4 regions of the Microbulbifer sp. YPW1 genome follow, and region 4 is predicted to be linked to each of the others. Evidence: predicted binding sites of a transcription regulator. Region 4 holds the regulator's gene; each other region holds the start of a gene.
What was found. The regulator sigma-54, encoded in region 4, starts transcription at its own class of promoters, with help from an activator protein. The targets are predictions, from matches to a motif close to TGGCACANNNNTTGCNNT.
Positions count from the first base shown of each region.

Region 1: a site for sigma-54 is predicted at 1,443-1,460, ahead of nirB (nitrite reductase large subunit NirB). Genes of this name have one in related genera too.
Region 2: a site for sigma-54 is predicted at 3,357-3,374, ahead of HUW35_RS10710 (formate/nitrite transporter family protein). Genes of this name have one in related genera too.
Region 3: a site for sigma-54 is predicted at 1,878-1,895, ahead of HUW35_RS02440 (NarK family nitrate/nitrite MFS transporter). Genes of this name have one in related genera too.

Region 1 is NZ_CP055157.1:577,320-585,441, forward strand. It holds gene HUW35_RS02445 (bifunctional protein-serine/threonine kinase/phosphatase) at 1-1,305, shown strand, start outside; gene nirB (nitrite reductase large subunit NirB) at 1,634-4,162, shown strand; gene nirD (nitrite reductase small subunit NirD) at 4,424-4,780, shown strand; gene HUW35_RS02460 (nitrate reductase) at 4,815-7,526, shown strand; gene glp (gephyrin-like molybdotransferase Glp) at 7,796-8,122, shown strand, end outside.
Region 2 is NZ_CP055157.1:2,611,609-2,619,730, forward strand. It holds gene cynS (cyanase) at 1-356, opposite strand, end outside; gene HUW35_RS10705 (bifunctional protein-serine/threonine kinase/phosphatase) at 404-2,143, opposite strand; gene HUW35_RS10710 (formate/nitrite transporter family protein) at 2,271-3,119, opposite strand; gene HUW35_RS10715 (nitrate- and nitrite sensing domain-containing protein) at 3,619-4,974, shown strand; gene HUW35_RS10720 (hypothetical protein) at 4,979-5,221, opposite strand; gene HUW35_RS10725 (hypothetical protein) at 5,190-5,765, opposite strand; gene HUW35_RS10730 (YqjD family protein) at 5,847-6,137, opposite strand; gene HUW35_RS10735 (D-2-hydroxyacid dehydrogenase) at 6,254-7,186, opposite strand; gene metG (methionine--tRNA ligase) at 7,434-8,122, opposite strand, start outside.
Region 3 is NZ_CP055157.1:568,707-576,828, reverse strand. It holds gene HUW35_RS02440 (NarK family nitrate/nitrite MFS transporter) at 149-1,615, opposite strand; gene HUW35_RS02435 (CmpA/NrtA family ABC transporter substrate-binding protein) at 2,110-3,180, opposite strand; gene HUW35_RS02430 (ANTAR domain-containing response regulator) at 3,229-3,819, opposite strand; gene HUW35_RS02425 (alginate export family protein) at 3,825-4,991, opposite strand; gene HUW35_RS02420 (molybdenum cofactor guanylyltransferase) at 5,361-5,984, shown strand; gene modA (molybdate ABC transporter substrate-binding protein) at 6,060-6,896, shown strand; gene HUW35_RS02410 (Re/Si-specific NAD(P)(+) transhydrogenase subunit alpha) at 7,539-8,122, shown strand, end outside.
Region 4 is NZ_CP055157.1:263,968-272,089, forward strand. It holds gene HUW35_RS01215 (phospholipid-binding protein MlaC) at 1-172, opposite strand, end outside; gene HUW35_RS01220 (KpsF/GutQ family sugar-phosphate isomerase) at 661-1,632, shown strand; gene HUW35_RS01225 (KdsC family phosphatase) at 1,712-2,272, shown strand; gene lptC (LPS export ABC transporter periplasmic protein LptC) at 2,367-2,930, shown strand; gene lptA (lipopolysaccharide transport periplasmic protein LptA) at 2,917-3,468, shown strand; gene lptB (LPS export ABC transporter ATP-binding protein) at 3,541-4,266, shown strand; gene HUW35_RS01245 (RNA polymerase factor sigma-54) at 4,500-5,975, shown strand; gene hpf (ribosome hibernation-promoting factor, HPF/YfiA family) at 6,144-6,434, shown strand; gene ptsN (PTS IIA-like nitrogen regulatory protein PtsN) at 6,489-6,950, shown strand; gene rapZ (RNase adapter RapZ) at 7,058-7,918, shown strand; gene HUW35_RS01265 (HPr family phosphocarrier protein) at 7,949-8,122, shown strand, end outside.

The DNA.
Region 1 (8,122 bases), 310 kb from region 4:
CGTCTGCGCGAGGGCAAGCTGGAGTGCCTCACCCGGGATCACAGTCGTGCGCTGGGGCCGGGGCGGACTTTTCTGAGCCGGGCGCTGGGGATGGATGCGCATATCGAGGTGGATTACCGGCGGGAGCCATTACAGGCGGGCGATCTGTTCTGTGTGACGACCGATGGAATTCACGATTTCCTGCCGCAGGCGCAGTTTGCGGAGATTCTTTCCACCCATGAAATGCAGGCGGCGCAGCCGCTTATTGCCGCGGCGCTGGATAATGGCAGCGCGGATAATCTGAGTCTGGCGCTGTGCCAGGTGAATGCGCTGGAGTCCCAGGGCACTGATGACCTGATGCTGGCCACTGGCGATCTGCCCTTCCCTCCTCCCCTGCAGCCCGGCAACAAGATCGAGGGGTACGAGGTACTACAGGAGTTGCACTCGAGCAGTCGCAGTTATCTGTATCTGGTTCGGGATATGGAATCCCAGGAGCTGCGCGCGCTCAAGGCACCTTCGGAAAACTACTCTGACGACCCGGCCTATATAGAGCGTTTTATTGCGGAGGAATGGACCGGGCGCAGGCTGGAGCATCCGGCGGTGGTCAAGGTGTTTCCGCCGCGCAAGGACCGCAAGTTTCTCTACCACATCATGGAATATGTGGACGGCCAGAACCTGCGTCAGTGGATGCAGCTGAATCCAGAGCCGCCACTGGATCAGGTGCGCAATCTGGTACAGCAGCTGGTGAGCGCGTTGCGCCGTCTGCAGCGGCTGGAGATTGTGCACGGTGACCTCAAGCCAGAAAACATCATGGTGGATAGTGATGGGCGGCTGAAGCTGATCGATCTCGGCGGCGCAAATGCGGCGGGCCTGCAGGAGCTGCTTCGTTATCAGGATAGCGCACCGCCGGGAAGCAAAAATTATTGCGCACCGGAATACTTTATGGGGGACGCGGCCAGTCATCGTTCCGATATTTTTTCCCTCGGGGTGATCGCCTATGAGCTGCTGACCGGTCACTATCCTTATAAGGAACGCTTTGGCAGCAGTCACTACCACCTGAAAAGCTACGCCAACATGCGTTACCGCAGCGCACAGCAGCACCGGGATGATCTGCCGGATTGGATCGACGGTGCCCTGCGTCGCGCCTGCGCACCGGATCCGAAAAACCGCTATCCGGCGTTGTCGGAGTTCGTGCACGATCTCAGCACACCGAATAGCAGGTTCATCAATCGTGAAAAGCCGCCGCTGATGGAACGCAACCCCCTGCTGTTCTGGCAGGTAGTGGCCGCACTGGCGATCCTGTCGCACCTTTTGTACTTCCTTTAACCGCCCAGCTGCGCCCACGTGCCAACTTGGGGCGCAAACTCTAAATCCGCACCAATTTGTCGCACCCAATTCCGAAAAATATTTAATAGCCCGCACAAACCCTGAGGTTTCCCTGTGTCTGGCACTCTTCCGCAAGTTGGCACAGAGATTGAATGTTATTTGGCACAATCCGAAATTCTTTTAGCAAGGCAACGGCGCCTGACACTCTTCGACAGAAGAGGGGACGCCCGTGCAGCCTTCCGCTATCCCGGCCCACCCCGCTTTCCTTCTGTCGCGATTGTCAGGAACCAGTACCTGGTACCAGACTTAGTTAAATACGGCAGAGATCATGGTTAAGCAAAAAATCGTCGTCATCGGCAACGGCATGGTGGGTCACCACTTCCTCGAGCAACTGGCAAACCGTCCCGAACGGGAAATGTTCGACGTGCTGGTATTCTGTGCCGAACCCCGCCCCGCTTACGACCGGGTTCACCTCTCTGAATACTTCGGCGGCCGCACCGCAGACGACCTGGCCATGGGCAAGGTTGAGCAGTACCGCGAGTGGGGCTACGACCTGCGCCTGAACGATGCCGCCGTCAGCATCGACCGCGAGGCCAAGGTAATCACTTCTGCGAGCGGTGCCTCCGAATCTTACGATCAATTGGTTCTCGCCACTGGTTCCTATCCGTTTGTTCCGCCGATCCCCGGCCACGAACACGACAAGTGCTTTGTTTACCGCACCCTGGAAGATCTGGACAAAATCCAGGCCGCAGCCAAAAACGGCAAGGTGGGTGTTGTGGTCGGCGGTGGCCTGCTGGGTCTGGAAGCAGCCAACGCTCTGAAGCAGCTGGGTCTGGAAGCCCACGTGATCGAGTTTGCGCCGGGCCTTATGTCGGTACAGCTGGACGAAGGCGGTTCAAAACTGTTGCGCGAAAAAATTGAAGAGCTGGGCGTGACTGTGCACACCAGCACCGCCACCGAACTGATCGAAGAAGTGGACGGTGGTCGTCTCCGGATGAACTTCAAAGGCGACAAATCCCTGGACACCGACCTGATCGTGTTCTCCGCCGGTATCCGCCCGGAAGACAAGCTGGCCAACTCCGCCGGCATCGAGCTGGGCGAGCGCGGCGGCATCGTGATCGACAACCACTGCCGTACTTCCGACAAGAATATCTTCGCCATCGGCGAGTGCGCCCTGTTCGACAACCGTATTTTCGGTCTGGTTGCCCCGGGTTACACCATGGCGCGTACCGCGGTATCCCTGCTATGCGGTGAAGCCGCGGAGTTCAACGGCGCCGACATGAGCACCAAGTTGAAGCTGCTGGGTGTGGATGTCGGTTCCATCGGCGATGCCCACGGCCGCGCGGAAGGTTCTGCGGCAATCACTTTTGTGGATGAGCAAACCGGCGTCTACAAGCGCATGATCACCGACAGCGAAGGCAAGAAACTGCGCGGTGCGGTGCTGGTGGGTGATACCGAAGATTACGACACCCTGCTGCAATACCACCTGAACGATATGGATCTGCCGGAGCACCCGGAACAATTGATCCTGCCTTCCCTGGACGGCGCGGCGCCGGCACTCGGCGCAGATGCACTGCCGGCTACTGCCACCATCTGTTCCTGCCACAACGTGAGCAAGGGCGACATTGTCGGTGCGGTGCAGGGCGGCTGCTGTTCACTGGGCGATGTAAAAGATGCGACCAAGGCATCTACCGGTTGTGGCGGCTGTGCGGCACTGCTGAAAAATGTGGTGGATACGGAGCTGGCGGCGCTGGGCGTAGAGGTCAACAACGACCTGTGCCCGCACTTCCCTTACACCCGCCAGGAAATTTTCCACATGGTGCAGGTGGAGGAGATCAAAACCTTCGATGAGCTGCTGCACAAACACGGTTCCGGCAAGGGCTGCGAGATCTGTAAACCCACCGCGGCATCCATTTTTGCTTCCCTGTGGAATGAACATATCCACGAGAAGCCGCACGTTGGCCTGCAGGATACCAACGATACCTTTATGGCAAATATGCAGAAAAACGGTACCTACTCTGTGGTGCCGCGTATTGCCGGCGGTGAGATCACGCCTGAAAAACTGATTGTGCTCGGTGAGGTGGCGAAGAAATACGACCTGTATACCAAGATCACCGGCGGCCAGCGTATCGATCTGTTCGGGGCGCGCCTGGAGGAGCTGCCGGAGATCTGGCGCGAGCTAACCGATGCGGGCTTCGAGACAGGCCACGCTTACGGCAAGTCCCTGCGTACCGTTAAGTCCTGTGTGGGCAGTACCTGGTGTCGCTTCGGGGTGCAGGACAGTGTGGGCATGGCCCTGACGGTGGAGAACCGCTACAAGGGTTTGCGTTCGCCGCACAAGATCAAGATGGCGGTTTCCGGTTGTACGCGGGAGTGTGCGGAGGCCCAGAGTAAAGATATCGGGGTGATTGCCACGGAGAACGGCTGGAACCTGTATGTATGCGGTAACGGCGGTATGCGTCCGCGTCATGCGGATCTGTTTGCGACGGATCTGAATGATGTGACGCTGATTAAATATATCGACCGGGTGTTGATGTTCTATGTGCGCACGGCGGACAAGTTACAGCGTACTTCGGTGTGGCTGGAGAACCTGGAAGGCGGCCTGGATTATCTGCGTGAGGTGGTGATCGAGGACAAGCTGGGTATCTGTGAGGAGCTTGAGCGCCAGATGGGCAATGTGGTTGGCACTTACCAATGTGAATGGAAAACCGCGATCAACGATCCGGAGATGCTGAAGCGCTTCCGCCAGTTTGTAAACACCGACGAAAAAGACGAGAAGATCGTGTTCGTGGAAGAGCGCAAGCAGCGCCGCCCGGCCACCCAGGACGAAATCGTCAGGATTGCAGAGCCGGCTTAAGTACTTTTTAAGCCCGGTGGCGGTAGAGCACCGGGCGGGAGGTTTCAGGACCGCTGTGAACCCATCCCTGGGCGCTGCGGCGCAAACATCCTGTTTGCGACGCTCCTGAAACCTCCCGCACGGCGCTCCACCTTCATAACGAACTATATGCTTTTACAACATCAGTTCGGTCAGAGCAGAAACCCAGCTCCCCGGAACTGGAAAAGAAAGATTTAAGAATTTCACCACCATATTCTTTCCATAACCATGTGGAGAACCAGAATGAGCGAAGTTGCCATAACCCGCGCCGAATGGCTGCAAGTCTGCAAGCGATCAGATCTTGTAGCAAATTCCGGAGTGTGCGCTCTTGTGGGCGATCGTCAGATTGCCCTGTTTTTTTTACCCGACCAGGAACCCCAGCTGTACGCCATCGATAACTGGGATCCTATTGCCAACGCCGGTGTGATCGGTCGCGGCATTGTGGCGGAAATTGACGGTGAGCTGACCGTGGCTTCGCCGCTGTACAAGCAGCATTACCGCCTCACCGATGGTCAGTGTCTGGAGGAGGAGGACATCAAGCTGGATTCCTTCCCGGTCGCGTTTGAAGGCGACGATGTGCTGATCCAGGTCGATCAGTAAGCCCGATTGAATTTACAAAAGTAAGCAGTGAAAGATGGCTTTAACAGAACTGTTCTCGGCGCGTAAGTCCTGCACTACCTGCCCTTACTGTGGTGTGGGCTGCGGGGTTGCTGCGACGCTGGAGTCGCAGCCCGCTGGTGGCGAGAGTGGCGAGGCGGTGATTCGTATTCAGGGAGATGAACAGCATCCCGCGAACAAGGGCAAGCTGTGTGTCAAAGGGTCCTCCCTGGCCGATACCCTGGGTAACCACGGACGTCTGTTAAAGCCGCGCCTGCACGGTGAGGACTGTGACTGGGACACGGCGCTGGATTATGCGGCGTCGCGTTTTCGGGAAACGATCGAGGAGCACGGGCCGGATTCGGTGGCGTTTTATCTTTCCGGGCAGTTGCTGACGGAGGACTATTACGTTGCCAACAAGCTGATGAAGGGTTTTATCGGCTCCGGCAATGTGGATACCAATTCCCGCCTGTGCATGTCCTCTGCAGTGGCTGCCTACAAGCGCGCGTTGGGTGCAGATGCGGTGCCGTGTAATTACGAGGACCTGGACGAGGCGGAGCTGGTGGTGTTGATCGGTTCCAACGCCGCCTGGACCCATCCGATTCTGTTTCAGCGTATGCAGGCCGCAGAAGCCAAGCTGGTAGTGGTGGACCCCCGCGGCAGTGCTACCAGTGAAATGGCGGATATGCACCTGGCGATTACACCCGGGAGTGATGCTGCGCTGTTTAACGGGCTGCTACATTACCTGACCGAATTCGGTGCGCTGGATCAGGCGTTTATCGACAACCATACGGAAAACTTTACCGACACTCTGTATGCAGCGGCGGAGTGGACGCCGGAAAAGGTGGCAGAATACTGCAGCGTGGAGCTGGATCAGCTACTGGCATTCTATGAGCTGTTCCGCGGCACGGAAAAAACCGTGAGCTTTTATTCACAGGGCGTCAACCAGTCCAGTACCGGCACCGACAAGAACAATTCCATTATCAACTGTCACCTGGCCACCGGACGTATCGGCAAGCCGGGCTGTGGCCCCTTCTCTATCACCGGCCAGCCCAATGCCATGGGCGGGCGCGAGGTAGGCGGCCTGGCAAATATGCTCGCCGCGCATATGGATTTTACCGAGGAAAACATCGACCGTGTGGGCCGTTTCTGGAACGCCAGCAACATGGCCCAGGGTCCCGGGCTCAAGGCGGTAGAGCTGTTCGATGCGGTGGACAGCGGCCAGGTCAAAGCGGTGTGGATCATGGCCACCAATCCGGCGGTGAGTATGCCGGATGCGCGCAAGGTGGCCGCGGCACTGAAAAAATGCCCTACGGTGATTGTGTCCGACTGTGTGGCGGATACCGATACCGCGCGCTGTGCCGACCTGTTATTGCCGGCAACCACATGGGCCGAGAAAACCGGCACCGTCACCAATTCCGAGCGCCGAATTTCCCGTCAGAAAGGTTTCCTGCCGAAACCGGGTGAAGCGCGACACGACTGGGAGATTGTGTGCGATGTGGCAAAGCGCCTCGGCTACGGCGAGGCTTTCGACTATCGTGGCCCGGCAGATATTTTCCGCGAGCACGCCGCCCTCTCCGGTTTCGAGAACAATCGCGAGCAGGCGCGGCGCGCCTTTGATATTTCCGCACTGGCGAATATCAGCGATCAGGAATACGACTTTTTCACTCCGGTACAGTGGCCGGTCAACGCTGCCAACCCCGATGGCACGGTACGCCTGTTTGCCGATGGCGATTTCTATACCCCCAGCGGCCGCGCGCGCTTCGTGGCCGTGAGCCCGCAGTGCCCGAAACAGGAAACCCGCGACGAATACCCGCTGGTATTGAACAGTGGCCGTCTGCGCGACCAGTGGCACACCATGACCCGCACCGGACGCGCGCGCAAACTGCTCGACCACAGCGAGGCGCCTGAGGTACACGTGCACCCGGACGAAGCGCAGAAATTTGGTATAGAGGACGCACAGCTGGTGCGTGTGGAAAGTGAAAAAGGCCAGTTTTTCGGTCGCGCCCGCGTTACCGCCAGCCAGAAACCCGGGCAGCTGTTTGCCCCGATCCACTGGAGCGACAGCCTCGCCCATAACGCCACCGTCAGCGCCCTGGCGCTTCCGTTTACCGACCCCGTTTCCGGCCAGCCGGAGCTGAAGCAGTTCGCGGTGAATATCGCTCCGCTCGATGCCCACAGCTACGCCTGCCTGCTACTGCGCACGCAGACCGCGGATGAATTCCACGGCCGTCTGCAGGCCGGCGACAGGCTGCTGCGGGAAACCATCCTGCACTGGTACCGGGTACCGGTGGAAGGCGGTTACCGGTTCGAGCTGGCACTCAGCCGGCAGCCGGACTGGCAGGCGATTGCCGACCACCTGTTTGCCCTGCACGGTAAACAGGTGAATCGCCAGCGGCTGCAGCTTCCCAGTGGCGAACGCTGGTTGCTGTACAGCGAGCAGATGGAGCTGCTGGTATTCACCACCTCCGACTGGCAGACATTGCCCGACCGCAAAATCCTGGAAGACGCCCTGCAAAACCCCCTGCCGGAAATGCCCGCGCAACTCTTGCAGAACGTTCCCGCCGGCGCGCAGATGGTATGTACTTGCCTGCAGGTTTCGCGCAAGGAAATCGAGGCAGCCATTGCAGACGGCGCGGCCAGTGTGGATGAATTGGGAGAACTACTGGGTTGCGGTACCAACTGTGGTTCCTGCAAACCAGAGATCTCTGCGTTGCTGAATACAAATCTTGCGGTGGCTGTTGGTTAACACTGCAGACAATGTTTCCGCCGCTGCACTGCCTGCTTAGCCTCAACCTGGCCTTGTGGCGGTACCGCTACCGGGTAGCCCCTTCCGAGACACGCCGTAAACCCATCCCTGGGGGCTCTTCTAAAACATCCCTGTTTTAGAAGGTCTCGAAAGGGGCTACCCGGTATCGCCACCTTACCCCAAAGAGTTATGCCACCATCAGGACTTGGCAAATGCTTCTCTTCACAGCTATCTTCCCGAACAAGAAATGGCGAAACAAGGGAATAAACATGTCGGACACCTGTGCAGAAAATGGCCTGCGATCCGTAGAAGCTGCCAAGCAGATACTGGTCGACAGCATCAACCCAATTACAGCGACCGAAACCATTCCTCTGGGCCAGGCCACCGGCCGTGTTCTCGCCGAACCGGTGCTGGCGGCACTCGACCTTCCCCCCTGCGATAATTCCGCCATGGATGGTTACGCCCTCTGCGGTGAGCACGATAGCTACACCGTCATCGGCAAGAGCCTCGCCGGCCACCCTTTTGCTGGCGCCCTGTCATCAGGCCAGGCCACCCGCATCACCACCGGCGCCGCGGTACCGGAAGGCGCGGACAGG
Region 2 (8,122 bases), 2.2 Mb from region 4:
TCGATGGCGCTCATGATCCCATCACCGAATTCTTCGTGAATCAGCTCCTTGATGGTAGTGCCATATACGTTGACCAGCTCGTACAGGCGGTAAATCAGCGGATCCGTGGGAACCGCTGTGGGCAGCGAGCCCTTGTAAGGGGCAATCTGCAACCAGGCGATGGCCTCATCACTGAGGTCAAACAGTTCGCCCACAATGGCAGCCTGCTGTTTGGTGAGCGTCATCTGCCCGAGGCAGGCGGCCGTGGTCCACTCTTTGGACTGTCCCACGGCGTCTGCCACCTGTCCCCATTTCAGGTCCTTGCGCACCTTGGCGGAGAGAATCATGGCGGTAACTTGCTCGCGATTGCTGATCATGGAATGGCTCCTGTGTGTTTTCGAGGTTGTCGGTGAAATTTACTGGCTCAGGTAGTGCTGGAAATCAGGCTCAGCAAGTAAAAAATTATCAGTAGCAGAACACCGCTTACCGACTGCCAGAAGCGCACCGGATAGCGCTCGATCAACGGCGGGCGGGTAGTGTTCAGATATTCCGGGTTGGGGTGGCGGAGTTCGTAGGCAAATTCCGACAGCGCCTCGTGCCGGCGCAACGGGTTCGGCTGCAGTGCTTTTCTCAGCGTGGCATCGATCCATGTGGGAATCTCACGGGTTTCACTCAGCACGCTGCGATAGCGCAGGCGGTGCTGTGCAGCCACCGTGGTGCACCGGGCCACCTGCGTTCCGTAGGGAAATTCCGCGGAGAGCAGGTGATAGGTGAGTACCGCCAGGGAAAAAAGATCCGAGCGCGGGCTGCCCATATCGCCGAGAAAATATTCCGGGGCACTGTACAGCGCGGTACCGAGAATCAACTGGCCATTTTCGGCGGCGCCGTCTGCATAGCTTTCCGCAATCCCCGCTACCCTGGCAGAGCCCAGGTCGATCAGCGTGACGGTACCCGCACTGCTGATCATGATGTTTTCCGGGCGCAGGTCCTGGTGCAGGATTTCCGCCCGGTGCAGGGCCTGCAGTCCGCGCGCGATCTGCTCGACAATATTGCGTACCGTTTCCAGATTCGGGCTGGGGTTGTCTGTCATCCACTGTCGCAGGGTCTGGCCCTGCACCAGTTCCATTGCGGTGTAAACGAAGTTGCGCTGGCGGCGGTTACTTGCGGCGCGCACCACATGGGCACTGTTGACCCGCCGCGCGATCCACTCCTCCATCAACAGCCGTTGCAGGTAGGCCGGATCATCGGAAAGATCGATGGACGGGGTCTTCAGGATCACCGGTGTGCCGCTGTTCTGGTCGCTGGCCAGGTAGACATGACTGCGACTGCTGGCGTGGATCTCGCGCTCGATGATGTAGCCGTCAAACTGGTCGCCGGCTTTCAGTAGCGGAGGCAGTGGCAGCGCGCCCGCCTGATCCATCAGCTCCGGCCTTGGTTCCGGGAGTGTGTCCACGCGCACCAGCTGCACGGTGAGATTATCGTCACTGCCATTCGCCAGTGCGGCAGCCACCAGGGTTTTCGCGGCGCTGTCGAGGCAGCTGTCCTGTTGTTCCAGATATTCGATCAGGTCCTTGTGGGAGAGCGCTTCGTGCACGCCATCGGTGGTGAACAGGAACAGGTCACCGGTTTCCAGTGGCAGGCGCCGGTAGTCCACATCCACCTGCTGCTCCGCACCCAGGGCGCGGCTCAGGTAACTGGTTTGTTCGCCAACCCACTGGCGATGGTCGTGGGTAAGCTGTTCGAGAGAACCCCGGCGAAAGCGGTAGATCCGCGAGTCGCCAAGGTGGAAAAGATGCGCTTCAGCGCCTTTGAAGATGGCAGCACTGAAGGTGCACACGTAGCCCTTGTCCCTGTCGTAGCGGAAAGGACTCTGGCGGGTTTGTTGGTACAACCACGCATTGGTGGCCATGAGTACCTGTTGCGCGGCGATCTGCACGCTCCAGCCGTCGGAAGTACAGTAGTAGTCGTCGAGAAAGCTCTTGACCGCGGTCTCGCTGGCAACGCCACTGACGCTGCTGCTACTGATTCCATCGGCGATGGCGAATGCCGCACCCTTGAGGCCCAGGTGTGGCTCCGATGGTAGTCGCGCACCACAGCGGTCCTGGTTTTCGGCTTTTACGCCGGCACTGGAGTGTTGACCGACCGCAAGGGAAATTGTGTTCATAGATTTATTCGAGATCCGCAGTGATCGCTACCTGGAAGGACTAGTGCTGAGTACGCTTCCGGGAGTCGGTCCCCTCGCGCACCACGCGGGGTTTTCGCGCGAGGGGGCAGCGATACGGAAGCCGATATCAGGCCATGGCTTCTTTGCCAGGCTTTGCGGTTGCGGTGGTCAGCTGACGCTTGGGCGCAGTTTTGTAGTGGGTGCTGTAAAGGGTCAGGCCAGTGAACGCGAGGCCACCCACCAGGTTGCCCAGCGCGGTGGGGATCTCGTTCCAGATAAAGTAATCCAGTACGGAAAAATCACCGCCCATCAACATCGCGGTGGGGAACAGGAACATGTTCACCACGGAATGCTCGAAGGCCATAAAGAAGAACAGCATGATGGGCATCCACATGGCCAGAACTTTACCGCTCACGTGGGTGGAAATCATGGCTCCCACTACGCCCATGGATACCATCCAGTTACACAGCATGCCGCGCAGGAAAATGGTGAACCAGCCAGCGGCACCGTATTCCGCGTAACCCAGGGTACGCGCTTCACCAATGGAGGAAAGCTTGGCGCCAACGGCCCCCGGCTCGGTGTTGAAGCCCATGGTAAACACAAACGCCATGATGACAGCCACGGTCAACGCGCCGGCAAAGTTGCCCAGGAAAACCAGGCCCCAGTTGCGCAGAATCCCCTGAATGGTCACCCCCGGACGCCGGTCGAGCCAGGCGAGTGGTGTAAGAACAAACACACCCGTAAGCAGGTCAAAGCCCATCAGGTAAAGCATGCAGAAACCGACAGGGAACAGTATTGCCCCGATTAAGAAGACACCGGTTTGCACGGCGACGGTAACTGCGAACACTGCCGCCAGGGCGAGAATGGCACCGGCCATGTAAGCGCGCACCAGGGTGTCGCGGGTGGACATGTAGATTTTGGATTCCCCCGCATCGACCATTTTGGTCACAAATTCATTGGGAACGAGATAAGCCATAGTTATCACCTTGTTGAAGTTTGAGGACCGGTTGTCCATCTGTGCTGAACGTAGGTGCGTGTACAGGGTGAATGTGTTCGCACCGAAAATTCTGGGCACAAAAAAAAAGGCGCCCACACAGACCTGCCGAAGCCGGAAAGTGATGGACGCCTTTATCCAGTGTGTTCTGTTTGTCGCGGGCGCGATGCCCAGCGGGATCGTGCTTACCCCCTGCACAAGATCCCCGCACCAGAGATAAAAGCAATCTCGGTGCCAACTTTTTCCTGCCCTATGAATTCGCGGGAAATTGCGGATATGGCACTAATTCCTAATTTATTGGCGCAAGAAAATGCTTGTCTAGCGCGTCTTTGCCCATTTTTGGTGCGCGATTCCCGTCGGTGGGCACAGTGAGTATTGGGGCTCGGGAATTGGAATGAAATTTTTCGGAGCATGCCCCCGGCACTGGAATATTTATTGCTGCACTAGTGATATCCATCATTCTTCGCCGGAATATGCCGTCATGCCCAATCACAGTGAAGATGCAGAGAAATTCCTGCTGGCCGCCAAGCGTTCAGAGATTCAGGCGCTGGAGCGGCTGACGGGCAGTTGCGAACTGGTGACTACGGTTTCCGACCTGGTACACCAGCTGCAGCGCGAGCGGGGTATCAGCAATATCTACCTGGTTTCCGCGGGCTTTCGTTTCTCTTCCCTGCGTGCTGAGCAGATGCAAGCCTGCAGCGCCAGTGCCGACACCTTTCGGCAGTTGCTGCACGACCAGTACCTGCAGGAAGGCAAATGCAATAATCCCCGGGATATGCGTCTGCTGAACAGCATCGCCTATTCCCTGCATGGGCTTGACGAGCTGGCGGAGCTGCGCAGGCATATTGATGCGTTTGAGGTCAGTGCGCTGGAATCCACTGATGCATTTTGCCGGTTGATTGCCGGGTTATTGTCGGTGGTATTTGAGGCGGCGGACGTGGCGGATGACCCGGAAGTAACGCGTCTGTTAGTGGCGCTGTTCAACTTTATGCAGGCCAAGGAATTTTCTGGTCAGGAGCGCGCCTGGGGTGCCATCGGTTTTGCCAGTAGCCACTTCGATGAACGTTTGCACGAGCGTTTGGTGCACTTGCAGGACTGCCAGCGGCGCAGCCTGGAAATCTTTCTGGAATTTGCCGGCGACACCGAACGGGCCCGCTGGCAGGCCATTGAAGACAGTGACGAGACCCGCGACCTGAACCGGTTGCGCAGGGTGATTGCTGGCTTGAAAAATGGTGAGCCGATTGCCTCGGAGGTGAGCGAAGTCTGGTACCAGCTCGCCACCGCGCGGATTGATTCCATGCACCGGCTGGAAGATACCATGGCCGCGCGCCTGTTGAAGGTCAGTCGAAAACGGGTGGCGGACGCGCAATCGGAGCTGGGACACCACTATGCCCAGCTGCAAAAATTGAAATCCACCGACTGGAGCCGGCTGCCGGCTCTCGCGGTATTGTTTGATCCCGAAGTTCCGGGGCTCTATGGGCGGGCGTCTACCGCTGGAGTGCCGCCCCTGCATGGCCAGCACCTGGCCCACTCCCTTTACGACCTGATTCGGTCCCAAGTCGCGCATATCCATCGGGTCAGCGAGGAGCTTGAAGAAACCCGCCGCGCACTCACCGAGCGCAAGCTGGTTGAACGCGCCAAAGGCGTCTTGATGCGCAGTCTGCGACTCAACGAAGACGAAGCCTATCGCACCATGCAGCAACGGGCGATGGAAATGAATCTGAAGCTCGCAGAGGTTGCGGCGAAGATCATCGAGATTGGTAACCGGCGCGGGTCACTGGACTACAGGGGAAAAAATCCGCGGCCTGAAGGAGCCACACGCGGTGGCCCCGGCTAACACATCAAAATGCCCGCAGGGTGAGATACCAGTTGAAGAGGGTGTGGGGTGCAGGCGTATTGAAGAAGCGCTGCAGGATGAATCCGCTGGCGAAGGCTACGCCCATTGCCACCGGCAGGGGAATTCGTCTTGTCTGTACCAGCGCCTGGGCCCGCTGCTGTTGCAGCAGGCTGAGCGCACTGCGTCGCTGCAATGCCATATCCTGGCGACAGGTTTCAATCTGCCTGTTTAAAGAGCGCAGTGACATCGTCGAGTGCCTCCTTTGCCTGTTTCTTGCTTTCTTCAAATCCGAGCAATTTGCGCAAGCTGTTGATCGACAGTAGCAGCCCGGCAACAATCAGAATTTGCGACAGCACAAAAACCCCAAAGCCGATATAGACCGACTCGAAGAGATAGTAACCGAGTAATCCCAGTCCCGCGCACAGGCTTACGAGCAGGGCAATGGCGAGGAAAAACAGCACCAGTAGAAACAGCACAATACGCTTGCCGGCACTGAGTGTGCGCTGAAATTCAAGCTGTACCAGGCGGGTAAAATTTTCCGACCAGGCTGCGGCTACCGTCATGGTGGCTTCGGCGCGCTGTATCAACTGGTCGATCTCCGAGCCGCTGTGGGCGGTGGAGGGTTCATCGTTAGGTAAATGATCCCGGCTGCGAGATTCCGCAGCCGGTGGGGATTCTTCCTGGAATTGGTTTTCTGTATCGTCACTATTCGCGTGACTATCCAAGTCACTGTTCAGGTCACTGTTCTCGTGACCATGCGCGCGCTTTCCGGGTTTGTCAGAACCGGCCATTCAGTAATCCCCTCGGGTCGAAAATAATTATCCACAATCCGCGGTACTTGTTCGCGGATTTACAGACGCTTACCGGAAAGGTCACTTGAGTATTTTGGCAATCAGCCAGCCCGCGGCAAATGCACAGCCCACACTGACCAGAGGATGTGCCTTGATGGAGCTCTCCGCCCGCTCTGCCACATCGTGTGCGCGCTGCTTGCCTTTCTCTACGGATTCCTGGGTACGTGCCTTCACGTTGTCCGCGGTCGCCCGCGCTCTGGCTTTGACATGATCTGCGGTGTCGTGCGCCGCTTCGCCGGCCAGGTGGTAGGCCTGATTCAGCTTCTCGCGCGTGGAATGGGTCCCGCTGTTTGGGGATTTTGCAGTTGCCATGACGCTCTCCTCCGATAGTAAAGGTGAGCGCCAAGGTTAGGATCGGGCGGGGTGCAGTCGCAGGGGAATTTCGCGAAAAGTTATTATTGGTCTGAGCGGCGTTTTCTTTATAGCTTTCAGGTATTGCGCCACTCGCGGATATTATTGACCACACCGTCTAACAAGCGCTGTCGGCTCTCGCGGCTGATCCACGCATTGTGCGGGGTGATGATCAGGTTGGGAATGTCATCCGCCAGCAGCGGGTGATCGGCGGGAGGCGGTTCCACACTCAGCACATCCAGCGCTGCGCCCCCGATATCGCCATTTTTCAGCGCTGCCACCAGTGCATCTTCATCCACCAGGCCGCCGCGCGCAGTATTGACCAGGAAAGCGGAATTTTTCATCGCCCCGAGAAACTGCTCGTCGACCAGAGTATCGGTTTCATCGGTGAGCGGGCAGTGCAGGCTGATTACGTCGGCCTCACTCAGCAGCCGCTCTAAAGGTACCCGCCCGGCTTTTTTCTCACCGGTAAAAGAGTCCGCGATCAGGATATGCATTCCCAGCGCCTCGCCCAAGCGGGCCACCTTCTGCCCGAGGTCTCCGTAACCGATAATGCCCAGGTTTTTGCCCGCCAGTTCCATCACGGGATAATCCAGCCGGCAGAAAATGGGCGACTGTGTCCAGCGTCCTTTGCCCACATCGTCGCTGTACTGGTGCCAGCGGGTGGCCAGGGCAAGTATCAATGCGACGGTGTGTTGCGCGAGGGAACTGCCCGTATATCCGGCCACATTCATGACCGGAATGTTTTTCTGCGATGCGGCATCCAGATCAATATTGTTGGTGCCGGTGGCGCAGACACAGATCAGTTTCAGGTTGGGGGCACCGTCGATCAGTGCGCGGTCGAGAACGACTTTATTGGTGATAACCACATCCGCATCCTTGATGCGTTCCGCCGTTTCTTCGGGTGCTGTGGTTTCAAAATAATCCCAATGATCCAGAATACCTTCCAACGCCGAAGTATCCAGCTCTTCAAGCTTCATGGTCAGCGTATCGAGAAAAACACCACGCATCAGATTAACCCTTTCTTACCGCAAGCAAACTCTCCGCTAAGGCACACAGGGGCGGTACCCTGCGGAATATTTAGCGGTGAAATTGTGGAGTATCAAGCTCTCCGCTAAGGCCCTCAGGGGCTGTTTTCTGCGGAATATTTGCCGATGAGGTTGTGGAGCAGAAAACTGCCTCTGAGGGCCGCCCCACCGTTACTAAACAACGCAAAAGCGGGCTCAAAAGCCCGCTTCCATCCCGTCACAATTCGGATCACATTACCCGCATGCCAGGCTGCGCACCCGCGTGCGGTTCCAGGATCCACAGATCCTTGCCGCCCGGCCCCGCCGCCAGCACCATGCCCTCACTCACGCCAAAGCGCATCTTGCGCGGCGCCAGGTTGGCCACCATCACCGTGTGCTTGCCGATCAGGTCTTCCGGGCTGTAAGCGCTCTTGATACCGGCAAATACATTGCGTGTCTCACCGCCCAGATCCAGGGTCAATCGCAGCAGCTTGCCTGCGCCTTCCACATGTTCGGCATTGGCAATCAGGGCAATACGCAGATCCACCTTGGCGAAATCGTCGAACTGGATCTGATCCGCAATGGGATCGTCCGCCAGTGGTCCGGTGGCCGCTTTGGCCTCAGCCTGCAGCTGCGCCAGGGACTCCTTCGCCGCCTCCTGCATGGCTTCTACCTGCGTCTTTTCAATACGCTGCATCAGCGGCTTGAACTTGTTGATGGTGTGGCCGGCCAGCGGTGTGGTAGCAGTATGCCAGTCCAGTGCGGTACCCAGGAATGCCTCCGCCTTTTGGGCGGTCTCTGGCAGTACCGGCGCCAACCAGGTCATCAGCGCGCGGAACATGTTCACGCCCTGAGAGCAGATCGCCAGCACCTCGTCTTCCTTGCCTTCCTCCTTGGCCAGTGACCAGGGGGCCTTATCCGCAATCCACGCATTGGCCG
Region 3 (8,122 bases), 300 kb from region 4:
TAAAGGGTTTCGAGACCTTCAAAAACAGGATGTTTTTGCAGAGCCCCCAGGGATGGGTTTACGGCGTGTCTCGGAACCCTTTATCGGCGTAGCGCGCCCGGTAACCAACTAGCGGTACCCTGAAATTCAGGGGACCGCTTAAGATTACTCAGGCGACATCAATCAAAGAAACACTACCATCCGGCATGACTTCCGCCATCTGGCCTTCCGGCTCTTCCAGGAACAGCAAGGTAACAAAGCCCAGTACCGCAGTACATGCAATCACCAGGAAGAAGGTCTCGTAAGAAACCATGCTCAGAATAGTCAGGTAAAACACCGCACCCACATTACCGTAAGCACCGGTCATCCCCGCAATCTGCCCGGTCAGGCGACGCTTGATCAGCGGCACCACCGCAAACACCGCCCCCTCACCAGACTGCACGAAGAAAGAACAGGCCATCGCCGCAGCCACCGCCAGATACAACGGCCACTCCGAATTGATCATGCTCATGGTCAGGTAACCAATCGCCAGGCCCGCCGTCAGAATCAGCAGCGTACTCTTGCGCCCAAAACGGTCACTGATCAGACCGCCCGCCGGACGGGACATCAGGTTCATAAATGCATAAGCGGAAGCCAGCAGACCCGCCTTCACCGGATCCAGCGTAAACGTCTCCGAGAAAAACAGCGGCAGCATCGAAATTACCGCCAGCTCAGAACCGAAAGTGGCAAAGTAGAGAATGTTCAGCACCGCAACCTGCTTGAACTTGTAGCGGTGCATCGGCTCCGGCAGCTTCACAAAGACATCTTTATTGATGTCGTAACACTTTTTCGCATCGAAAGCGTAGAGTGCAACAAGTGAAACATAAATCGCGATAGCCACCGGCTGCGCCAGCATGCCCACACCGCTCGGGGAAAGCTTCCAGGCCAGCAGTGCCAGCGCCGCGTACATCGGCAGCTTCATGATCAACAACAGCACAAAGTCAGAAGGACTGGAAACTTCCATACCGCCGATTTTTTTCGGCTTGAAGTAAGTGCCGCCCTTCGGCGTATCGGTTACCGAGCGGTAGTAAATCACACTGTATACCAGCGCAATCACACCGGTGATACCGATCGCGTAGCGCCAGCCGTCCTCACCACCGAACAGCAGTGCGATGGTCGGCAGGGTCATGGCGCCAGCGGCGGAACCGAAGTTGCCCCAGCCACCGTAAATCCCCTCCGCGGTACCCAGCTGCTTCGCCGGGAACCACTCGGATACCATGCGGATACCGATGACAAAGCCCGCACCGATAAATCCCAGCAGGAAACGGCCAATGGCGGCCGCCATAAAGCTGTCTGCCAGCGCGAAGATAAAACAGGGAATACTGCCGATCGCCAGCAGCAGGGAGTAAGTCAGACGCGGACCGTACTTGTCCGTCAGCATGCCAATGATGACCCGCGCCGGAATGGTCAGCGCCACGTTCAGGATCAACAGGGTTTTTACCTGCTCAGAGGTCAGCGACAGGCTGTCGGCAATGGCCATCAGCAGCGGCGCATGGTTGAACCAGGCAAAGAAGGTAATAAAGAAAGCAATCCAGGTCAGATGCAGCACCCGGATCTTTCCCGTGAAGGAAAACAGATTTATTGAATTACTGGACATGGACTTATCCCGTTAGTTATGAATTTCTGGCCTGAAAGAAAAGGGCACTTCCCACATCGGGAGTCCCATCTCCAACAGGCTTAACAGCGGGGAGTTGAACGCGGTTTCTGATACTCGCTTTGTTAACTCTCTCTCATCAGCCACCTGCCATGCGGGCATAAAAAAAGCCCACGGGCACAGCTGGGCTGTTGCCGGTGGACTTCGTTGTCCGCTATTTCGTTTTTTGGTGCCGCGCAATACTCGTGGCGGTCTCCCTATTTATTATTCAAGTTCTGTGCCATATCTGGGCACAAGGGAGAAGCTGGTGCGTAGACCCGGTAATTATTGGGGCGTAATGGTATTGAGGGTGAAATCGGCGACATCGGGGGCTGTGGTAGCGCACCAATTGGTGCGCCAGCCCCCCACTGCTGCCCTGTTTTGGGGTTTTCCTGTGTGCCGAGGTGTAGGCTGGTGCACTCCGGTCGGGCAGCGGTGCTGTGCCCGACCGGGGAACATTAAACGGTACGGGTCTGATGCGGCGTTTTGTGACGGATAAAATCCAGGGTCTGCTGATACAGGTCCGAGCGGAACAGCTCCGCGCTATTATCATCGGTTGGCGCAATTTCGTTGCACAGTGCGAGCAGTTCGCGGGCCTTCTTTTCGGTGGGTCGGCCGTGTTCCGTGGTGGGGTTGGCGAACACGTGCCAGCCGGGGTTTTTACTCGGTGTCTGTCCACCCGGTGCCACCAGTTCGTCATCCAGGGAAGCGGCGATGGTGGCCGCGGGCAGATCCAGATATTCCGGGCGCGCGAGAATGGCCACGGCATCCCGGCGCTGGCTGCGGTCGCATAGCCAGGCGCAGGCTTCCAGCAAGGCGGCGCGCAGTGCCAGGTGGGTTGCCGGGTTGGCCTCGTGCCAGCTGCGGGTCACCGCCAGCACCTTTTCCGGCATGGTGGGCATCAGCGCGTTGCTCGGTGTAGCGATGACACCGATCTCTTCCTGTACCGCCAGCGTGTTCCAGGGTTCCCCCACACAGAAACCATCGATATCCCCGCGACGCAGGTGATCCACCATCTGCTCCGGCGGCAGTACCACGATACGCACATCGCTATCGGGGTTGATACCGGCGCTGGACAGCCAGTGGCGCAGCTGCAGGGTGTGGCTGGCGAAGGGGTACACGCTGGCGAAGGTCAACGGTTTGGCGTCCGCGTCGCGCTTGTCCAGGTGGGCCTTGAGTGCGGCGCCGGTGCCCTCGGGGTGATTGCCGAGGGTTTCGTACAGAGAGTGCGACAGGGTAATGGCGTTGCCGTTACAGCTCAGGATCAGCCCGCTGAGCAGTTGTTCGTCACAGTGGGGCAGGGTCTGCTCCAGGGTCAGCGGCATGGGGGCGAGAATGGATGCGGCATCGGCGGCACCGCCGATCAGCTTGTCGCGCAGGGTGGCCCAGGAGGTTTCCCGCTGTAGCTCGACCCGCAGGCCGTAGCGCTCGAAGAAGCCCAATTCGTGGGCGATGATCAGGGGCGCGCTGTCGGTCAGGCGCAGGTACAGGAGTTTCAGGTTGGGCTTTTCTGCTTGCAGGCTGCTCACGGTTTTACTCTCGAATTCTTTCATTTATTAATTGGCGCGGGCCGCACGTTATTTTGTCGGTGTCTGCAGGTGCGCGACTATCTGCTCCGCCACGTTGCGCATGGTGGAGTTGCTGTTCATGGCCAGGGTGCGAAGTGTCTGGTGTGCCGCCTGTTCGCTGATGTTCTTGCGCGCCATCAGCAGGCCCTTGGCGCGTTCGATAATCTTGCGCTCATCCAGCTGCTGCTGGGTGCGTTGCAGGGACTGGCGCAGGTGCTGGTAACTGCGGAACTGGGCCATGGCAATTTCGATGGCCGGCGCGACCCGCTCTGCGGATAGCCCCTCTGCCATATAGGCGCTGACCCCGGCCTCCACCGCACTGGTGATGAACTCGGCGCCGCCGCGGGCGGAAAACATCGCTACGGGTGTGGGGTTGTGCTGGTTGATGACCGAGAGGCTCTCGAGAATGTCGCGGTCGGGGGATTCGATATCGATCAGTACGATATCCGGCCGGTGTCGCTCTACCTGAAACAGCAGGCCCTCGGCACTGGAGAGTTGCGCAAGCAGCTTGTAGCCGGCAGCGGTCAGCTGCTCGCCCACCATAGCGGCGCGCTCTGGCTGGTCGTCGACCAGCAGAATACTAATGGGTGTCGTCGTCATCGCTCTTAGAACTTCAGTTCGAACTGCAGCCAGAATTTGTCCGTATCGCTGCTGAAATCGTCAGCGTCGTACGTGGCATATTTGGCGAGCAGGCCGATATTTTTTGTTATGGAATAGGTCGCTACCAGGTCGAGTTCGTTGCCGTACTCCTGGCTGTCGCGATCGCTATAGAATTTATGTACCTTCGCTGCAATCTTGATGCCAGAGACAACGACTGAGCCGCCAGCGTAGTAATCGCGGATGCCGTCTACCGGCGTGGTCAGGAACTTGTCGGCAAAGCCCTGAAATTTGTGCAGGGTGGCCAGCGGCGTCTGGAAGGCCCACTGGTCATCGCCCGTCAGCCACTCCGTTCCCACAACACCGGTTAACTTGTACTTTTGTACCGGCTTGGTACCGAATTCTGCGTTGTAATACTCCGCCCGGTAATCGTAGGGATTGCGGCCGATATCACTCTGGGTGGCGGCGCGCAGGTGCCAGCGGAAGGTGTCACAATCCACCGCCCACTCCAGGCCAACGGTGGCACTGGCGAGCTGTTCCTGCTCGTGGAAGTCGAGGCTGTAGATAAATCCCTTCAGGGTCTGGTTGGGGCGGATCTTGTAATCGACGTCCAGTGCATTGACCGGCCCACCGATATTACCGTCGGCGCCGTCAGGGCCGAAGATTCGGTTCACGTTCCACGAATAGGTGTAATCGAGGGACAGCCTGTCGTTAAAGCCCCACTCGGCGCGGAATGCGTCGTAAGTCTGTTCGTTCTGGCGCCAGGCCACCCCGCCGATAAAGCGCTGGTCGTCGTAGTTGATGCGCTGGCGGCCCACGGTGAATTTTCCCTGTTCCAGCGCATAGCTGACCTGGGCGCGATTCATTTCGCTATAGTCCGGATCGGCGATCACCGGGTACCGGGTTTTGCCGTTTTCGGTATTGTTGAATTTTTCGCTGCTGATATAGGTGACATTGTCGCCTTCCAGCAGAAACTCCCAGCCGTCCCAACGGCCGCTGGTCCAGGTGGCGCGGCTGCGCAGGGTGCCCGCGGTGGCGTGGTGGGGGAAGGCCACATCGCGCACGTGTTCATAGCGCGGGCGGAAATTCAGGTTGAAGGTGCTTTCGCGGATCATATCCCCGGCGTTCTGTACCACATTGTCATCGGCAAACACGAGGCAGGGGGCCGTACACATGAGAACTGCGCTAGCGGATAAAGTGTGTACAGTAGTATGCAGTGCTCTTTTGGAGCTTGAAGGCATGACATTCTCCCGGATACTTTCCATGGGCATAAAAAAAGCCCGGCGACACTGATTGTGTTGCCGGGCTTCTTTGCCAGTGGCATTTATACAATCAAAACTCGTACCAATTGATTCCAATCTAGCTGAGACTGGTAAAACTGTGGCCGCGCCAGTAAAAGTGGTGCACTGTGTGGCGCCGGACCGCACACTTCAGGTGCGAGCTGGTGTAATCATGCGTCGTAATGGTGCGAAAATTGGCGCGGCTAATTTGCTGCGGGTGTGCCCTGGGCGCGCCCCGGGTTGTACAGGAAAGATGTAAATCAGATGACCGTGAACTCTGAATTCTCCAGCGGGCAGGGCAGTCGGCAAGCGGTGGGCAAGCGTGTCTGCCCGGTGGTACTGGCTGGCGGGTTGTCCAGTCGCATGGGAAAAGACAAGGCACTGCTAAAATTATCCAATGGGCACACTCTGTTGGAGCAGGCCAAAGAGGTACTGGAGACTTTTACCCTGCCGCAAGGTGTCGAGCGACTGGCCACGCTGGTCAGCGGCACCCGCCCCGGGGGCGTGGCGGACCGGTACCCGACAGCGGGGCCGCTGGGTGGCCTGCAGGCTGTGGCGGCACACCTGCAGGCGTGGGAAATTCCCTGTGACGCCCTGCTGGTGATCCCGGTGGATATGCCGCTACTGAGCCCCGCGCTGCTGCAACAATTGTGTGCCGCCGGGCAGGCGGTGGAGCAGGCGGTGTGTTTCGGGGACTTTTACCTGCCCTGCTGGCTGCCGCTGGACGACCGCTGCAGGCGGTATCTCGACGCCGCAGCCCAGGGTAATGCCATCGCCTCCATACGCGCGCTGTATGGCTATGTCGGCTGTATGCAGTTGCCGGTACCCGCAGGGGACTGGCATTTGAACGTCAACCGGCCGGAGGACTTTCAGCGCCTGGCGCGCTAGGGGATAGCCTCTTCTCACAAGGCGGGGGCGCTGGGGGCTACGAATCAGGGTTCCGGGACAGGGAGGTATTTGTCCATGGCAACGCGGTTAATGATGTGCGCTCTGCTGTTGCTGCTCGGCGGCTGCGGCCTGCGCCAGCCCCCGGAACTCAAACTGGCGGTGGACGCGAGTTTCCATCCGGCGGTAGAGGTATTGCGCGAGGGGTTCGAGGCCGATTGCAACTGCAGGCTGCGCGTAACCGCCGGTGCCAGCGGCCTGCTGTATGGACAGATCCGCGCCGGCGAACCCTTCGACCTGTTTCTCTCCGCCGATACGGCGCGCCCGGTGCTGCTGGAAAAGGCCGGGCTGACGGTACCCGCAAGCCGCCAGACCTATGCCCGCGGCCAGCTGGCCCTTTGGGTCAGCCGCGAAATTTCCACCGATAAATCCTCCGGTTTTTCCACCCTCAGCGCAAAGCTCGCGCGCACCGACACTGCGCTCACTCCGCGGCAGTTGATTCTGCTGCTGGGGCGCGGCAAGCACAAAGTGGTGGTGGCGGACCCGCAACTGGCTCCGGACGGCGATGCCGCGGTAAAAATGCTCAAGAAGCTGCGCCTGTGGCCGCGCATGCGCGGGCGGGTGATTTATGCGGGGCACGCGGGTCACGCCAAGATCCTGTTGTACCAGGGGCAGGGCGATATGGGGCTGATCCCCTTCGGGCAGGCCCTGGCCACCGGCAGCCGCGGGCAGTTCATGCGGATTCCCGCGCACTTCTATCCGCCGATCCACCAGCAGATGGTTATTTTGCGCAGCACCCGTGAGCGCGCCCTGGCCATCCGGCTGCTGCAATATCTGCGTTCGGACGAGGTGCAGCAGCAACTGGCCGAACTGGGTTTTCTGGCAGCAGAAGATTCGTCTGCTGGCACTCGGTAAAATCGGGAGAAAAGCCGTACGCTAATCAACCAGTTTCAATAGAAAAAGTTTCAAGTAATTCCAATTTAATGAATAACCATAAATGGTTTTAATTGTTACCTATTCCAATGCTGAATTATTCCCATATCAAAGCGTTATTATTTTCACGATTAAATAGAAACAGTTTGGAATAGTTAATTAAATATTCTTTTATATGAACCTGTACGGATATTTTTTCGATAATTTTTCCATTCGGACAGTCTGCTCTCATCCGCTGCTAAATTTGACGAAATGTCACTAAAGTCATGTCCAGGCTGCGGTTTTTCGTTACTCGTGTAACTTAATCTACTGTTTTTTAACCGATTTTCGGCATTTTTAATAAAAATACGCTAAACGAGTAATAAGAATCCTCTATTTCCGTTGGCCTAATTTATTCTCTTTAATTCATCGTCCTGCCGAAACGGATTTAGTTTTCCGGGAAAAATTGTTTTTTCCGGAGAGGACCGCTTTCACGCCAAAATCAGATAATCCTGATGACGGGATGTGTTAATCGGGATTAAATGTCAGCGGTACATAATTGACCCGGAAAATCGGGTCGGCTCATTTTCAGAGCTTTATAAACTTTTATAACAATGACAATTTTTTAAAACGGGAGCACAAACGGTGATTATTGCCATACCAAAGGAGACCGCGCCGGGCGAGGCGCGGGTCGCGGCATCGCCAGCCAGCGTAAAGCGCTTACAGGCGCTGGGCTTTGATGTTGTCATCGAACAGGGGGCCGGTGAAGCAGCCAGCTTCCCCGATACGGAATACGAGCAGGCCGGGGCCAAGCTGTGTGCCAACGCAGCAGACTGCCTGAGCCAGGCGGGCATCGTACTGAAAGTACAGCAACCCAATGACACGGAGCTGGACCTGATCCCCAGCGGTGCCACCCTGGTGGCCTTCCTCAAGCCGGCGCAGAATGAAGCGCTGCTGAAGAAGCTGGCGGACAAAAACATCAACGCGCTGGCCGTGGAATCCATTCCGCGAATTTCCCGCGCACAGAAAATGGATGCGTTGAGCTCCATGGCCAACATCGCCGGCTACCGCGCGGTGATCGAGGCGGCCCACGAGTTTGGCCGTTTCTTTACCGGCCAGATCACTGCCGCGGGCAAGATCCCACCGGCCAAGGTGCTGGTCATCGGCGCCGGTGTTGCGGGCCTGTCCGCCATCGGTACCGCGAAAAGCATGGGTGCCATCGTGCGCGC
Region 4 (8,122 bases):
TTACTCCGAGCAATTCGTTGGAAACCCCTTCGATCACGGTATAAGGATTCTGCGCAGCGGAGGCAAAAGGTGCCACGCAACACAGCAAGAAAACGGATAACAGTGCCCGAACGCGGGTGGTAATCCGCTGATCAGATTTTCGGGTCTGGATGGTCATGGCGGGCGCTCTCACAGAATATCTCCCATTGGCAATTCGTCCCTTGGATACTCGCCACGAGAAAAAGTGTCGTGGCGACGCCGAAATTTTTCGCTGGTGGGCTGGAGTGACCGATTTCCCGTTCGGTCTTTCTCGGTAGCTGACAATAGCGGCGGCAAACTATACCATGGCGGCGCTTCGGGCAAGCGGCACTGGGTCACTATCGCCGTGCTGACCGGTCGCGCTCCCCGCCTACAAACCGCCAGCCCGGGGGCAGCTACCGGGCCAAGCCGGCATATCGGGCGATGAGGCCAAAACCGGATTCCGCCAGCACTAGCTGAGTTTAGCTGTGCAATAGCATTTGCGGCGCGCCCCACATTAAAAGGTTAGCACGTCAGCACCCCGGACCGCGGTACAGAGCCACCGCAAGCCGGTACCCAGAAACGACAACGCTTCTCTAAACTGAACAGCAGCGGGACCAACTCTCACGGGCCCCGCCCTAGCGAACCCTGGCGAGATTTACTATGGGAACAGATCTGATCATTGAGGCCGGACGCCGTACCATTTCCATGGAGGCCGACGCGGTAGCTGCACTGGAGCCCCGCATCGGCGACGAGTTCAAACGGGCCTGCGAGCTGATTCTTTCCTGCAAGGGCCGCGTGATCGTATCCGGCATGGGCAAATCCGGTCATATAGGCCGCAAGATTGCCGCCACCCTCGCCAGCACCGGCACGCCGAGCTTCTTTGTCCATCCAGGCGAGGCAAGCCATGGGGACCTGGGCATGATCACCCGCCAGGACCTGGTAATCACCATTTCCAACTCGGGCACCTCCGCAGAGGTGCTCACCCTGCTGCCCCTGCTCAAGCGCCTCGGCATCCCCATGATCAGCATGACCGGCAAGCCGGACTCACCACTCGCGCAATCCGCCGATGTGAACCTCGACATCGCCGTAGACACCGAGGCCTGCCCGCTCAACCTGGCACCCACATCCTCAACCACGGTCACCCTGGTAATGGGTGACGCCCTCGCGGTAGCGCTGCTGGAAGCGCGCGGTTTTACCGCCGAGGACTTTGCATTTTCCCACCCGGGAGGTGCGCTGGGTCGCCAGCTGCTGCTTAAGGTGGAGGATGTCATGCACGCCGGTGATGAATTGCCCCAAGTAGCGCCGGAAACGCCGCTTTCCACCGCGCTGCTGGAGATGACCAGCAAGGGCTTTGGCATGACAACCGTAGTCGATAGCAATGGCTGCCTGCTGGGCGTATTCACCGACGGTGACCTGCGCCGGGTGATCGACCAGAAGCAGGAGCTGGATAGTGCCACCATGGACCAGGTAATGAGCCGCCGCCCCAAAACCGTCAGCGCCCACACCCTCGCCGCAGAAGCGCTGCGCATCATGGAAGACAACAAGATTACAGCACTGGTCGTCGAGGACCCCGAACACCACCCCATCGGACTCCTGCATATGCACGATATTTTGCGCGCTGGAGTCATCTGATCCGGTTCTCGCAAGCCCGGTATCCGGGCGCACAGATACCCGCCTGAAACAATAGTTATATAGATAGAAGAGAATCCCCGTGAACCAGCTGCAACCGCACACAGAACAGGACATCCGCGACAAACTGAGCCGGGTGCGCCACTTGATCCTCGACGTGGACGGAGTGCTTACCGACGGCCGGCTGTATTTCGACAACCATGGAAACGAGCTGAAAACCTTCCATACACTGGATGGTCATGGCATCAAGATGCTGCAGCAATCCGGCGTCGCCGTGGCAATCATTACTGGCCGCCGCAGCTCCCTGGTGGAAAAGCGCGCACACGACCTGGGGATTACCCGCCTGATCCAGGGCCGGGAAGACAAATACACGGCGTTTCTGGAGCTGTTCGCCAACGAGCCCTACGATATGCAGCACATCGCCTACATGGGAGACGACTATCCGGACCTGCAACTGATGACCCGGGTAGGCTGCCCGATCGCGGTCCCCAATGCCGCTCCACCGGTACTCGAACGCGCACTGTTTGTCACCGAACGCAGCGGCGGCCTGGGTGCCGTACGCGAAGTGTGCGACCGGATCATGCACGCTCAGGACACCTTCAACGCGGCACTGGCACCTTACCTCGCCCACGGTGAAAGGTAATCTGTCGCGCCATCACCTGAACCAACAGACCGCTGCGAAGACTAAAAGAGCGGCCACCTGAGATTGGCTGCCCACTCAAGGAAACCAAAACCGAATGCGCACCTGGCTCCCCCTGGTCATTGTTGTCACCCTTATCTCACTTGGGCTGTGGTTTACCGAAAGCCCACCTGAGCAGCTGATGGGCAAGCGCCCCACCCAGCAGGAACACAACAAGGCTGCGGACCTCATCATCCGGGATGCCCGGACGCGCCACTTCAGCGCTGCGGGTACGCTCGCCTATGAAGTGGACGCCGAGCGCGTGACCTTTTTCCAGTTCGCGCGCCGCGACCGCGCGGACCTCACCGAGCCGCGCATGATGTTCTATCAAGGCGAGGATTCCCGCTGGCGCACGGAGTCCCGCTCTGGGGTCGCCTACAACAACGGCCAGAAAGTGGTGCTGCGCGGGGACGTCTCGATCCGGGAACTACCGGAACCAGGCATTACCCTGCGCACCCCCAGTATTACGATCAAGCCGCGTGAAGAATTCGCCGAAACGGATAAACGCGTTACCATTACCGACGGTCCAAATCGCACCACAGGCAAAGGCCTGCGCGCCGACCTGAAAAAAGACAAAGTAGAAATCCTGTCTGACGTGGAAAGCAGCTATGAAGCCCAATGACTCGACCCGCCGACCGGCGCGCAGCATCTTCCGTGCAGCCGGCGCTACATTCCTCGCCACGCTGCTGTTCGCCGCCAACACCCTGGCCCTCCCCAATGACCGGGAACAGCCGGTCAAGGTTTCCGCTGACAAACTGGAAGCCAATCGCAGCAAAAACCTCTCGGTGTACAGCGGCAACGTGGTCATCAGTCAGGGTTCCCTGCAGATTCGCGCCGACCGCGTGGAGGTCCACGGCAACACCAAGGGTGAAATCAACAAGGTGGTTGCCACCGGCAAGCCGGCGCACTTCCAGCAACAGGTCGAGGAAAGTACCACCCCGGTCAAAGCGCGCGCCAAACGTATCGAGTTCCTGGTGAGCAGCGACGCCCTGCAACTTACCGGGGAAGCGTTTGTCGATCGCGATGGCAACACCCTGTCCGCCGAGCGCATCGACTACGACCTCAATAGCGAACAGATGCAGGCTCAGGGACAATCAGAGCAGAAGCGCGTAGAGATGATCTGGAAACCGGAATCCAAACCGGCACAAAACGACCAGTAAGCGCCCCCTGCCCGACACTCAATATTTAACAAGTGGCTGCCCGCAGCAGCCCTTCAGATACCGGATTGCAACATGCCGACGCTCCAAGCGTTACATCTCGCCAAACAGTACAAGAAACGCAAAGTCGTTCAGGACGTTTCCGTGAGCGTATCCAGCGGCCAGGTAGTTGGCCTGCTCGGCCCCAATGGTGCCGGCAAGACCACCTGTTTCTATATGATCGCCGGCCTGGTCCAGGCCGATGCCGGGCAGGTACTGATCGACAGTGAAGACATTACTGGCTATTCGATGCATGGCCGTGCACGCAAGGGAATCGGTTACCTGCCCCAGGAGGCATCGGTATTTCGTCGCCTGTCAGTGGCAGACAACATCCTCGCCATCCTCGAGACGCGCAAGGACCTGAACCGCAGCCAGCGCCAGGAGCAGCTGGAAGCACTACTGGAAGAATTCCATATCACCCACATCCGCGACAGCCTGGGCATGGCCCTGTCCGGCGGCGAGCGCCGTCGCGTTGAGATTGCGCGCGCCCTGGCTACCAACCCCGCCTTCGTCCTGCTCGACGAGCCTTTTGCCGGAGTTGACCCCATCTCGGTCAACGACATCCAGCAGATCATCCGCCACCTGAGAGATCGCGGCATCGGTGTATTGATCACCGATCACAATGTGCGCGAGACCCTGGATATCTGCGAGACCGCCTACATCGTCAGCGAAGGGCATATTATCGCCTCAGGCAACCCCAAAGACGTCGCTGCGAACAAGCAGGTAAAAGACGTCTATCTGGGACACGAGTTCACCATTTGAGCAAAAGCCGGGGGATCCATCTGCTAGATCTCCCGCAACCCTAGACGGCCATCACAAATAATACGGGCGCAACCAAGGGCAAATGTCGTTTCGGCACACTTATTGCTTAACCTGCCTCTTGTGTTCCGATTTGCCCCGGGGTAGTCTGCAGGAAATGAGCTTTACGCCGCCGTAACAGATACAGATTCTGTTCAGCGCACTAACGCCAGATAATTCTGCCGGCATACCCCTTTATGAAGCAGTCACTCCAGTTAAAACTCGGTACCCAGCTGACGATGACGCCCCAGCTGCAACAGGCCATTCGCCTGCTGCAGCTGTCGACCCTGGACCTGCAACAGGAAATCCAGTCGGCGCTCGACAGCAATCCGCTGCTGGAATCGGACTTTGACGAGCACGCCGGCGAGACACACCAGGATCAAAACACCCCCGCAAGCTCCGAAGGACAGGAGCGCGAAGCCGCCGAGCGCGAGAGCGCCCGCGAGGCCAAGAACGACTCTACTGCCGATGGCGACTGGAACAGCGAGATCCCAGATGACCTGCCGGTGGATACCCGCTGGGACGACATTTATACCGGCGGCAGCTACACCGGCGGCGAAGGGGACGACTTCGCCTTCGAACAGCGCAACGCGGTGTCCGAGAGCCTGCAGGATCACCTGCTGTGGCAGCTCAACCTCACACCACTGACCGAGGGCGACAAGCTTATCGGCGAGTCACTGATCGACGCCATTGCTCCCAACGGTTTCCTGGATTCAGACCTGGACGAAATGGCCGAGGCCCTCGAAGTCGAAATCGACGAGGTCCTCGCGGTCCTGAAGACCATCCAGCAGTTTGAGCCGGTGGGCTGCGGCGCCCGCGATCTGCGCGAGAGCCTGCTACTGCAGCTGCGCCAGCAACCGGCCGAAACACCGTGGTTGCCCCAGGCACTGATTGTGGTGGACCAGCACCTGGACCTGCTGGGGAAACGGGACTTTCGCCAGTTGAGCCGCAGAACCCGTCTCAGTGAGGCCCAGCTGGGCGAGGTTATGCGTCTGATACAGACCCTCACCCCCTACCCCGGCGAAGCTTTTGGCGGTGAAGAACCCCAGTATGTGGTCCCGGATGTCATTGTGAGCCGCAAACAGCAGCGCTGGGTGGTGGAGCTCAACCCGGAGACAACCCCCAAGCTGCGCATCAACGACGCCTATGCATCGCTAATCAAACGCGCGGACAACTCCAGCGAGAACAACTACCTGCGCGACAACTTGCAGGAAGCGCGCTGGTTCCTGAAGAGCCTGCAGAGCCGCCATGAGACCCTGCTCAAGGTCGCCAGCTGTATCGTGGAAAAGCAGCAGGGGTTTTTCGAGCTGGGACCGGAGGCCATGAAACCCATGGTACTGGCAAATATTGCCGAAACCATCGGCATGCACGAATCCACCATTTCCCGGGTGACCACCCAGAAATACATGCTCACCCCCCGCGGTGTGTTCGAGCTCAAATACTTCTTCTCCAGCCATGTCAGCACCGACTCCGGCGAGGACGCCTCATCTACGGCCATCCGCGCACTGATCCGCAAGCTGATCGACGCCGAGCAGCCACGCAAGCCCCTGTCGGACAACAAGATCACTCAGGAGCTGGATTCGCAGGGGATCAAAGTGGCCCGGCGCACCGTGGCAAAATACCGCGAATCCATGGGAATCCCCTCCTCCAGCGAGCGGAAACGACTGGTCTAGCCACCAGGGTCACAAAACAGGGGCGCTGCAACCCTCCGGCGATCATTTTCTGCGCAACCAATGCACTGACATTGAGTGTATCCTTCCATTCTGGCGCACTTCCTAGTAGGGTTGCCGCCCTGTGCGGGGGTGCTGCCAGATTGTGTTGCACCCGATGAGGAGAAATCCATGCAGATCAATATCAGTGGCCATCATGTTGACGTAACTCCGGCCATTCGCGATTACTGCCTGACCAAACTGGACAAGCTCTCCCGCCACCACGACCTGATCACCAATACACAGGTCATACTTTCCGTCGACAAACTCATCCAGAAAGCCGAAGCGCGGGTTCACGTGAATGGCAAGGATGTATTTGCAGATTCGGAATCGGAAGATATGTACGCGGCGATTGATTCTCTCGCCGACAAACTCGACCGGCAGCTGCTGAAACACAAAGAAAAGTTACGCAGTCACCGCTAGTCGTAACACCATCAGGTTACCGGCTGGCCTGTACCGCTAGATCATCAGTAAGTTATGACATTGGAAGCACTACTCTCTCCCCGCCTGAGCCTTTGCCACCTGGCGGGGAGTAGCAAGAAAAAGCTGTTACTCAACATCGCCCAGGCGATCTCAGAACAATACCCCGATCTGGACTCCGATACTGTTTTCAACCAGCTGGTAGCCCGGGAGCGCCTTGGCTCCACCGGTATTGGCGAGGGTGTCGCCATCCCACACTGCCGCCTGCCCGGCTGTGAAAAGCCCATTGGCGTGCTGTGCACGACCTCCCCTGCCGTAGACTTTGACGCCATCGACCGCCAGCCTGTCGATCTCCTGTTTGCCCTGCTGGTACCGGAGAACTCGGAGCAGGAGCACCTGGAGACCCTGGCGGAGATCGCAGCGCTGTTCAGTGACAGCCGGGTGCGCGAAAAACTGCGCGAAGCCAGCACCAGTGACGAGCTGTACGCACTGGCAATCAACAGTGCCGCCGCGGCATAATAGCCAACGCACACATCCGGCAACTTCCTGCTGCCGGATGACCAGCCCAAGTTAGCCATTCCGGTCGCGCAGCAAAGCGCCCGGAATCAGCAAGGAGTGCTTGTTCCATGCGCCTGGTCATAATCAGCGGTCGCTCCGGCTCCGGTAAAAGTTCCGCTCTGCAACTGCTGGAAGATGTGGGCTTCAACTGCATCGACAACCTCCCCGCGAGCCTGCTGCCGGAACTGATCCGCCGGGTAGCGGAACACCCCCCCCAAGAAAATACCCAGCTGGCACTCGGCATCGATGCGCGCAATTTATGGCACGACGTACGCCAGGCGCCCAAGGTCATCAACGATTTGCGCGAGAGTGGAATCGACTGCGACGTCATCTATCTGGATGCGCGCTCACCAGTACTGGTACAGCGCTTTAGCGAGACCCGCCGCAAACACCCACTGAGCGACAGTCGCACCCATTTGCTCGAAGCGCTGAACCACGAGAAGGAGTTGCTCGCGCCCCTGGCCGCCATGGCCGACCTGGTCATCGACACCAGCAGCCTCAGCCTGCACCAGCTGCGCGATCAGGTGAAATCCCGCGTTGTGGGTAAAGACTCCCCCGGCATGGCCATCCTGTTCCAATCCTTCGGCTTCAAGCACGGTGTGCCAGTGGATGCAGACCTCGTTTTCGACCTGCGCTGCCTGCCTAATCCCTACTGGGTCGCCGAGTTGCGCAATAAAACCGGTCAGGACCCGGAGGTGGCGGAATTCCTGCGTTCACACCAGGAAACCGAGGACATGCAGCGAGATATCACAAATTTTCTGGAGCGCTGGCTGCCCTCCTATCAACAGAGCAACCGCAGCTACACCTCGGTCTCCATCGGCTGTACCGGCGGCCGCCATCGCTCCGTGTATATGGTGGAACAGCTGGCCAAAACCTTTGCCAGCCAGTTTGAGAACATCCAGATTCGCCACCGCGAACAACAGAAGTAACGAGCCCCGCTCCCCGGAAGAAAACCGTCCATGCAAAAAAGCCGCATCACCATCATCAACAAGCTCGGGCTACACGCCCGCGCCGCCAGCAAGTTTGCCCAAACCAGCGCGCGCTTCTCTTCCGAAGTCAAAGTGCACTGCCAGGGCAAGGCCGTCGATGGCAAGAGTGTGATGGCGTTGATGCTTCTGGCCGCAGGCAAGGGC